One region of the Lachnoclostridium sp. genome, then DNA from elsewhere that is predicted to be linked to it. Evidence: a T-box and tRNA genes for the amino acid it is inferred to sense, from the RefSeq annotation. Region 1 holds a T-box; the other regions hold tRNA genes.
The links. A T-box is a leader RNA that pairs with one kind of tRNA and senses whether it is charged. The one in region 1 lies ahead of RTP52_RS06865 (glycine--tRNA ligase), so its partner is inferred to be a tRNA-Gly.
Positions count from the first base shown of each region.

Region 2: it encodes a tRNA-Gly, which carries the amino acid that the T-box ahead of RTP52_RS06865 (glycine--tRNA ligase) is inferred to sense. The anticodon was not compared.
Region 3: it encodes a tRNA-Gly, which carries the amino acid that the T-box ahead of RTP52_RS06865 (glycine--tRNA ligase) is inferred to sense. The anticodon was not compared.

Region 1 is NZ_DAMADT010000007.1:41,997-45,293, forward strand. It holds gene RTP52_RS06860 (MutS-related protein) at 1-1,462, shown strand, start outside; T-box leader at 1,763-2,048, shown strand; gene RTP52_RS06865 (glycine--tRNA ligase) at 2,163-3,297, shown strand, end outside.
Region 2 is NZ_DAMADT010000019.1:34,272-37,568, forward strand. It holds gene RTP52_RS12745 (RNA polymerase sigma factor) at 1-433, opposite strand, end outside; tRNA gene RTP52_RS12750 (tRNA-Gly) at 1,195-1,266, opposite strand; gene RTP52_RS12755 (nitroreductase family protein) at 1,406-2,185, opposite strand; gene RTP52_RS12760 (AraC family transcriptional regulator) at 2,212-3,108, opposite strand; gene RTP52_RS12765 (AI-2E family transporter) at 3,109-3,297, opposite strand, start outside.
Region 3 is NZ_DAMADT010000010.1:66,308-69,604, reverse strand. It holds gene RTP52_RS08905 (hypothetical protein) at 1-304, opposite strand, end outside; gene RTP52_RS08900 (PHP domain-containing protein) at 588-1,370, opposite strand; tRNA gene RTP52_RS08895 (tRNA-Gly) at 2,074-2,145, opposite strand; gene RTP52_RS08890 (Crp/Fnr family transcriptional regulator) at 2,262-2,978, opposite strand; gene RTP52_RS08885 (ATP-binding protein) at 3,198-3,297, shown strand, end outside.

The DNA.
Region 1 (3,297 bases):
TATCGATGAACTTACCTGGGATGACCTTGAGATGGATAAAGTCTTTCTTAAAATGAATTTTACTTCCTCGCTTGCTGGTGAAAGTTATCTGTATGAGTTACTACACAAACCACATTTGGAAGAAGAACTTAAGGAACGGAACCGCGTAATAGAGATTTTAACTAATTCTAGTGATTTGAGAACAAAGCTTCAGTATAGTCTTTCCGCTATTGGTAAAAGCTGTAGTAGTTCTTTATATGATTATTTACTAAACTGTGAAGAGTTAAAGGCACCGAATAAATGGCCTCATATAATTAGTGCAATATCTCTTATTAGCTCAGTGGTATTGATTTATTTTAGCAGACTTGTAGGTATACCTCTGTTCTTCATAGTTCTTTTACTAAGTGTAGTAACATATTTTAAAGATAGAGCATCAATGGAAAGTGACTTACCACTCGTTAGAATCGTTGGTAATATGTTAATGGCTGCCAAAGAACTTAGTCAAATAACTGATGCAAGCCTATCCTGCTATTTTAATCAGATAAAATTTAGCCAAAAGCTGTGCAAACAATTTAAGAGTACGATCCGTGCGATTAGCTCTGGTGTAACCACTTTTGCCTCAGATATTGATATCGTTTCTGACTATCTAAGAATATTAACCCATATGGATATTCTTCTCTATAGCAGATATATAAAAAAATTAAAAGCATATTATAAAGAATTAATTCTCATTTATCAAATCATAGGTTTCTTAGATAGCATGGTTGCAATAGCAAAATATCGAAAAAATCAGTTGTATTTTTGTACCCCTAATTTTACTGATACCTTAAGTATTGTTACTACCGACATCTATCATCCACTGATTAATACTGCTGTAGCTAATGATTTTACAGGAGAAAGAAGCACGTTGATCACAGGTACAAATGCTTCAGGTAAGTCAACATTTTTGCGTACTTTAGGAATTAATGCTTTGTTAGCGCAAACTATTTATACAGTGCATGCAACACGTTTCGAAACTAACTTTTATCATATTCATACATCGATTTCATTAAAAGATGATTTAGAACAGCATGAGAGTTATTATATGGCAGAAATAAAAGCTTTGAAGAGAATTTTTGATAGTGCTAGGGAAGGGAATAAAGTTCTATGCTTTATTGATGAAGTTTTAAAAGGAACGAATACATTAGAACGTATCGCAGCCTCAACCGAAGTATTAAAAGAACTTTTACAGTTTCAAGTATTGTGCATCGCTGCGACACATGATACGGAGCTCACTAAATTATTAGATGGAATATATCAAAATATGCATTTTATAGAAACAATCACGGATAATGAACTTCATTTTGATTATAAAATCAAAGATGGCGTGTGTACCTCTGGAAATGCTATAAAATTATTGGAAATCATGGGATTTTCAAAAGAATTAATTCAGAATTCAATAGATAGAATACAATCCTTTAAAGAGACAGGTGGTTGGTATTAGAAGCAATATATTTTATTGGACGTAGAACACTTGGTGTTGGAACATTTCAAATTAAAAGTGGCAATTTTCACAACGATAGGTTCGGGGATAATAAATGTGCATAACAGGGCTTCCACTAACTATATCGTTATTAAGATACAGGGCGGTTTTTGGTAATTAATTAAAAAAACAACCAAGAAACCACTGATTTTTATACAAAGGTTGCTCAAAAACTTACAAAAAAAATTAGTCAAAATGTTACAAAAAAAATTAGTTGACAGTTTCTAAAGTTAGTGCTAAACTTTCAGATAATTTCAAATCAAAACAGCGTTGATAAGGAATAGTATATAGTCACTTGATTTCAGAGAGAGAATGATTGGTGTGAATTCTTAAGATGGTGATATAGAAGGCACCTTTGAGCTATGGATTGAACAGGAATTACCTTAGTAGATACCATCGGAATCCCGCCGTTATCTTCGGGAACAGCATAAAGATGTTACATTTTCTCGTGCTGACAAAGAGCAGATAACGCAAAAAAAATCAGCCAGCTGATTTCCTTGTTAATATCTGAATTTAGGTGGTACCGCGGATTATATTCGCCCTAAGCTTTATAGCTTAGGGCGTTTTTTAATTTATTGAAACTTCAGCTGCAAACGAAAGAAAAAATATCTGCTAAGGTTAATACTTCACACATTATTTAAATTTAAAAAGGAGGCTTATTATGAGCAAATTTTCAATGGAACAAATGGTTGCATACTGTAATCAGTACGGATTTATCTTTCAAGGAAGTGAGATTTATGGAGGTTTAGCAAACACCTGGGATTATGGACCTTTGGGCACCAGGCTTAAGAATAACATTAAAGATGCTTGGCGTTATTATTTTATTCAGAATAGGGAAAGTAGTTATGAATTAGATTCTGATATTCTTATGAATCCGAGAATTTGGCAAGCTAGCGGGCATTTGTCTAGTTTTACTGATCCTTTACTTGATTGTAAAAACTGTAAAACAAGGCATCGTGCTGATAATTTGATTCAAAACTATAAGGATGATTTAAATGTGGATGCTATGACACAGATTGAAATGTCTAACTATATTCAAGAGAATAGAATTCCATGTCCTATTTGTGGTTCTAGTAACTATACTAATATTCGTCAATTCAATCTAATGTTTGCAACAAAACGTGGTGTAACAGAAGATAGTTCCAATACTATTTATTTACGACCTGAAAATGCTCAGGGTGAGTATGTTAACTATCTAAATGTAATGCGAACTACGCGAGCAAAGCTACCATTTAGTATAGGTCAAATCGGTAAAGCGTTTCGTAATGAAATTACACCGGGTAACTTTACCTTTCGAACAATTGAATTTGAACAAATGGAATATCAGACTTTCTGTAAACAAGGATGCGATGAAGAGCTTTATCAATATTTTAAAGATTACGGCACATCATTCTTTGAATACTTAGGTATAGACAATAAGCATCTTAGATTCCATGACCATGAAAAGTTGGCTCACTATGCAAAAGCAGCATGTGATATCGAGTATTTGTTTCCTTTTGGTTGGGGAGAAATCAATGGAACCCACAATCGTACGGACTTTGATTTAAAAAGACATCAAGAGTTTTCTAAAGTAAACTTGGAATATTTTGATGAAAACAGCAGGGAGAAATTTATTCCGTACATCATAGAATCAACTTATGGATTAGATAGAATCGTACTTGCAGTTTTATTCGAATCTTTAGTAGAAGAGAAGATTAACGAGAATGATAGCAGATTAGTGCTTAAGATTTCAAAAAATCTTTCACCAGTCAAAGTAAATGTTTTACCTCTTATTAAGAACCGCCACAGTGAGAAAG
Region 2 (3,297 bases), on a different contig from region 1:
CAGTCCCTACAGGAAGGTTTAAAGCATGGCTTATGTAAGAAATCTTATTGTTTTCGTAATAATGCATATAGATAATTTCTCTTTGGATTTTACTTAGCCATGAAATTTCACGTTTAATTAGTTTATAATCTTCACTTTGCATTATCTCTTTTGTAAAATCCACATCCGATGTAATCTCCATATCATCAATTGCAAAATTACTATTACGCTTAATTTCTTTTACATATCTTGCATATACGCCGCTTGCAATACGATATAAGTAACCATCCCAGTTACTTATATCATCTACCTTAAGAAGAGTTACATATGCTTCAAGTACTATTCTTGCTGCCAGTTCCTCCGCCTCATCGATGGTATATGCCTTAGAAAGTGCAAAACCATAAAACATTGTTTGATATTTTTCTATCATTTTGTCTGCATAAATCTTATCCATTAGGTTACCTCTTTTGAAAGCTTTCATTTATTGACTGTCATATATATAGTGTGTCGATTTATAAAAAAGGTTGGAAAAATTATAAAATTTTTCTTCTTAGCAAGATTATTTGTGTATTTTATTTGCATTATATCTTATTAGATCTAGAAATTCTTAACCTCCTCATAAATCTCAATCTCTTACTATAATGAATTAGTCGTTTTATTTCTTGGGTCAATGCGTTTACATTATATTATTCTTTATCAATCAATGATTCTTTTATCAAATTCAATTTTATAGCAGGTCCGACGTTTTCTTTTAACCATTCAATTAGTTGGTTATTGTTCATGTTTAACACCTTCTAAATTTTATAAAGTTTTACGATTCTCAATATTAATCTTATTATACATTTCTAAATATAGGAAATCAATCAGCGAATCCAGTGTATCTTCTACTCATTACAATAAGTGTACCCTTTCTCAAACAAACATAATAACGGCTACTCGTAACGTCTTTTCAAATTGGAACAAGGGTCGGTGAACTAGTAGTCCTTAAGAAGGAAGATATGTTGGATAACAAAGTCTATATTCATAAGATGGAGATTGCCGAGCGAATACCTGTTTACACAGGCCAGAATGACGAGCAGAACCGTACCTACATGAATTAAGCATTATATGCTGATGAGTATGTAAAAGGATGTTACACACATCCTGTACTCATGACTTTTAGACACAAAAAAACAGGAAAGCTTGATTTTACTAGCTTTCCTGCCATTTTCATTAAGCACGAGACGGGATTCGAACCCGCGACCCTCGCCTTGGCAAGGCGATACTCCACCACTGAGCCACTCGTGCATTTTATATATCTTATCTTCTCGTTTTACAATCTCGTGAAGACAAGATATATAATAACCCATATTGTTCTTTTTGTCAACACAATTCGGAAAATTTTTATTTTATTTTTTTAAGCTTTTTTCGCACAATTTGTAACTTTTTAAAATACCTTTTCCTTAAGCATAACAGTCGTAATGTATTCCGTATTCTTTAAGTCTTTATTTGAGAAAACTTCAGACTTCGTTGATATTACATCCAACCATAATTCATCCGTTGCCTGAGATATATTTGCTAAGACTATTCCCATATCAATTAGCTTCATATCGCTTATTACGAATTTCAAAAATCTAGCTTTTTTACAAAATACATGAATACGGTTATGATATACTACAAAGCGCCAAGGTTGGTTATTCATTGAGGACGGTGAAAGAATGGCAGCTTGCATAATGACCTTCATATTCTCGCTGACCTCTTCCTTATATACAATTAAGCTGTCTTCCGACAGACGTTTTGCCTTCTCTGGTGAACGGTAAATCGATTTTTCACTCCTGCCAAATGCAATTGCTATAACATAATCATATTTTAGCTTAGACTTTAGCTCTGAATTTGGTTTAATTCCTCCCTGATAACAGGTTGCAATCCCTCTTGCTGTCAGATAAAGTATCATCTGCTGCATGAGAAAACCCGCATTGATTAGATAATCCTGCTTTAATTCTGAGGAGATCAGCAGGTAATAAGGGGCTTTTACCTGAAATAAACCCTTAAATTTTTCATCTTCTTTCGTATTGTCAACAATTATCATCTCATATTCAATGCTACTCTTATATGGCTTTAACTGCTCTATATAGGAAGTTATATTCTCAAGCAGTTTCTCCTCTAACGCCTCCATATTATAATTTCTCATTGATTTTCTGACAAACATTGCTTCATACAGATTCATGGTACTACCTCTGCCTTTCCGATATGCTATTGTGATTCCGTCGTTCGCTGTGCGATTAGGGACTTTCGATAATTCTGCGGTGAAATACCGAAATACTTTTTAAATAACTTACTAAAATGATATACATCATCATAACCTATTTCATTTGCAATGTTTTTAATACTTCCGCCTTCTCGTTCTGACAAGATTTCTTTTGCTTTTTCTAATCTTATCTTGATTAAATAGTTGATTGGTGATTCTCCAGTCTCTTCTTTAAATATCTTTGAGATATAAACAGGACTTAAGTACATGTTATGCGCAATCTGATCAAGGGATATTTTATGTGCGTAATTCTCCATCAGGTAATTAATAATTCGCTTGACAGCATAGCTTTTGCTATAAGTCTCAAAATTACAGCCCTTCTGGATCACCTTTGGTGCTTCAATCACTTCTCGCATCAGTAGCATTAGCATCTGAATAAGTTGTGCTTTTAACATAAAGTACTTTCCAACCTGACCAGCTTCGTTCTCCGCCAGCATATCATAACAAAGTCTGGATATCTCTCGCTTTGCCTCTGAACTTAAATGAACGATATGGCCCTGGTTGCTTAATTGAATTGTATTTTCCGGCATATTTTTAAATTGATAATCCGTAAAGCCGGTACAAAATTCCACCAACGGTTCTTCACCATCTAGCAGCATGTTTTGATGAAATACACCGGGATTGCAAACAATCATGTCACCAGCTTTCACATCATAATATATGTCATCGATACGATATTTACTCGTACCGGACAAAATATATGTTAATTCTGTAAAATCTTGATGCGCATGATATGCTATTCGCTTGGTCACACGCATCTTGCTAGCAAAAAACACCGTTGGATTAAAATCACTGTAAGTTAAATCATAATCACCATTGCCCACATTAACACCCCTTACCAATTACTTTTCATCCTTTGAAATTCTTTCTAATTGTCCGTAATTTTTTTTCTCTTTGGTGTGAGTTTCCTTTTGGTCGGGTAACTCAACTTTTCTTACTTTATCTTTTCTTACTTTATCTTTTCTTACTACATTTTTTCTTGCTTCATCTATTCTTACTTCTTTGGTACTTACTTCATCATCTTTTGATCC
Region 3 (3,297 bases), on a different contig from region 1:
GATCTTTCATTTCTTCTAATAACTTTTTTCTTTGTTCATCAGAGTACTCCGTAAAAATCTTTACTTTATTATCATTAAACTTTTTGACTATATAGTTTAACTCTTTTGTATTATGATACTTTAATAAAGCTATAAAAGCTTCATAATCAGGATCTATACCGATAAAGTCTTCATTATCTCGCGTAATTAGTGTTAAATAATTGTTCTTATCAATTTGTTTGCTTTCAATTGTGAAATCAGGCTCATCTTTCTCTTTGTCTTCAAACATGTTCTGTAATGTTAGTAATATGTCTCTTTTGTCCATTTTTTGTCTCCATCGATTAAGTGGTTTTTGTAAATATTGTTAAACTATACTTTTATTCTATAATATAATGCTGTATATATAAATTGTCAATTGGATATGTAATATCATATGATTCTAAGCTAAGTAATTACTCATCGATGAATTTATTAATTATTGATTGACAAATTGGATTGGTAATCAAAACCTTTAAAACGGAAAAACCTCAGAGACCTTGATGAACTGTTTGAACATTACCAGAACCCGCATAGAAATGAGGGTTTTCAATCTCTGATACTGGTTGCACCTAACTATTTATTAAACAATTGTTAAGTTCCAATATTCTATCACCAACATCTTCAGGGCAATGAGCATCCGATGCTGTAATGATTTTCACATTATTATTTTTCATTATTTTTAGCATTTCTTCATCCATACCTAGCGTAGCTGTATTAGGACAACGTCGAAATACTCCACTATTTTGTTCTGCGTACATATTATTTTTTGAAAGCTCCTTTGCTAAACTATCATAATAATCCGTTAGAGAATATGATGGTTTTTGTCCAAAAAGTTTAATCGAATCGGGATGAGCTATACCGTCATATATGCAACTTTGAGCAAGTGAAATAGATGTTTCAAAATATCTATGATATATTTCATCGACATTAATTCCATTCCAATGCTCTTCCTTATGGTCAAAGGCAAAATCATCAACAAAATGAACGCTACCCAACAAGAAATCAAAATCTTTACCTTTAGTTAATTCTACAACTAAATCTTCAAACTCTTTAAAATAGCATATCTCAAGACCAAACTTAATCTTAACAGGAAACTGATTATTTCTGATTTGTTTGATAAGTGACAAATAATTCTCTAGTTTCAAAACACCTGCATTTCTATGGAACCATGTATCTATATAATCGCTATATGCACAAACAGAATCATACATGGGAACAAATTCTTCAAACCGATAACAATGCTCAAGAAGCCAAATCTCATCTAATTGCTTTTCAACTGCTTTGATAACGAATTGATTTACCCATTCATGCGTATATTCTCCTCGTTCAATATGAATATGACCATCTACCATACTACCACTCCCCTATTTATAATTTATTGAAGGAAATACCTTAATGGTTTCCAATTTTTTTCCAACTTAATAATATCATATTGGGTAAAATAATTAAACTAAATTTTTCAGTAGTCTGTGTACACCAATTATTAATGCGTATCATCTACACTTTCTTAAATGGTGTATACCACTTTGAATAAATATAATTTCATTCTTGTATGTAAAAACAATCAAGTGGGCTGAATGAGATGCTGATTACAATATAAAATCATAGCAACAACTGATAATCCAGAACAAGTACTACCTCGAAGAATGCGGAATCGAAACAATGAAGCTCCATGCTGCGCATGGATCCTTCGTTGTTTTAATGTGTGGATGATGCAAAAGCGTCGCAGACCCCTCGGAGAGCGAGCAGGTCAGTCGTTAGACTGCCCTAGTGAGTTAATACAGATAATCTGAATTTAGGTAAATGAAAATCATTTTCTGAAAAAATGAAAAAAATACTCCCTTTTAAATTCGGCTGTCATTCTAATTAATGAAACAGATTAACAAATTTATAAAGGAGGAAATTTTTATGGCAAATGTTTGCATTGTAAGACATCAAGGCTACATAAAATCAAAGAGATGAATGTCTGCGTCAGAAAGAACATGAAAAAGTAGTGCACATACGATGCACATATCAGCGTAACAAAAAATCCCTTGAAATTCAAGGGATTTTGTAAGCACGAGACGGGATTCGAACCCGCGACCCTCGCCTTGGCAAGGCGATACTCCACCACTGAGCCACTCGTGCATTCATATTCTATGTATTCGTCGTTTGCCGAATGCAAGATATATGATACTATAGGATTGCGGTTTTGTCAATGCTCTTTTCAAACTTTTTATTTTCCTCTTTGTGGCACTTTATGACTAGCTCAATTGCTCTTTTAACAATCTAAAATCACTTCTATCATAATCAATTAAGCCTTCGTCTTTTAGCTTACTTAATTCATTTGACATGGCACTACGGTCAACACATAAGTAGTCTGCTAATTCCTGGCGGTTAAATGGTATTGAAAATATCTTACTATTACTCTTAGCTGCCTGTTCGGATAAGTAAGATAATAGCTTCTCTCTTGTAGAACGTTTTGTCATATGTTCCATCTTCTGTGTTAATAACACATTTTTAACGGCAAGAATTTTCATCATATTATGAATGAGGCTGGTATGAAAATAACAGGAACTGGAGCATGTAGTTACGATACGACGATAATCAAGAAACATTACTGTACAGTCTGTTATGGCTACTACCTGAAATGGTAACCTCTGTGACCCTGCACAGGCAAATGCCTCGGCAAACATATCACCAACCTCAAGATTTGATAAAATATTACGATTTCCCATAATATCTTCACGAATGATCTGCCCTCTACCAGACAATATAATTCCTAGATGAGAAATTACCTCTCCCGCTCTTAAAATAGTCTCATTTTTTAAAAAATTCTTTTTATTCGCTTGAAGGCATCCTAGCATACCTCCAATATCTTTCTGTTCAATACCTTCAAATAAAGAAATATTAGTTAATAATTCGATATAGGAACTTATATCCATTGGAATAACCTCTTTCATTCTGTCCTTATAATCCATCAAAAAAACAGCCCCTTTCTAGCTTTCGTATATAGCTTTATATTTTCACTTTCATGTCAAGTTGACACATCAAGATTTCCTTACTACAATAATACATTAAGAATAGCTTATTATTGTTGTTTTTACAACAGACATTTTTATATTCTTAACTTATATTATATACATAACATATTTCAAGTTAAAGTGTAACGATTATAGCATATATTTTGGGAGGATATTATGATTAGAACAATCATTAAAATTGATGAAGAAGCTTGCAATGGCTGTGGTTTATGTGCTAGTGCCTGTAAAGAGGGTGCTATCGCTATAATAAATGGAA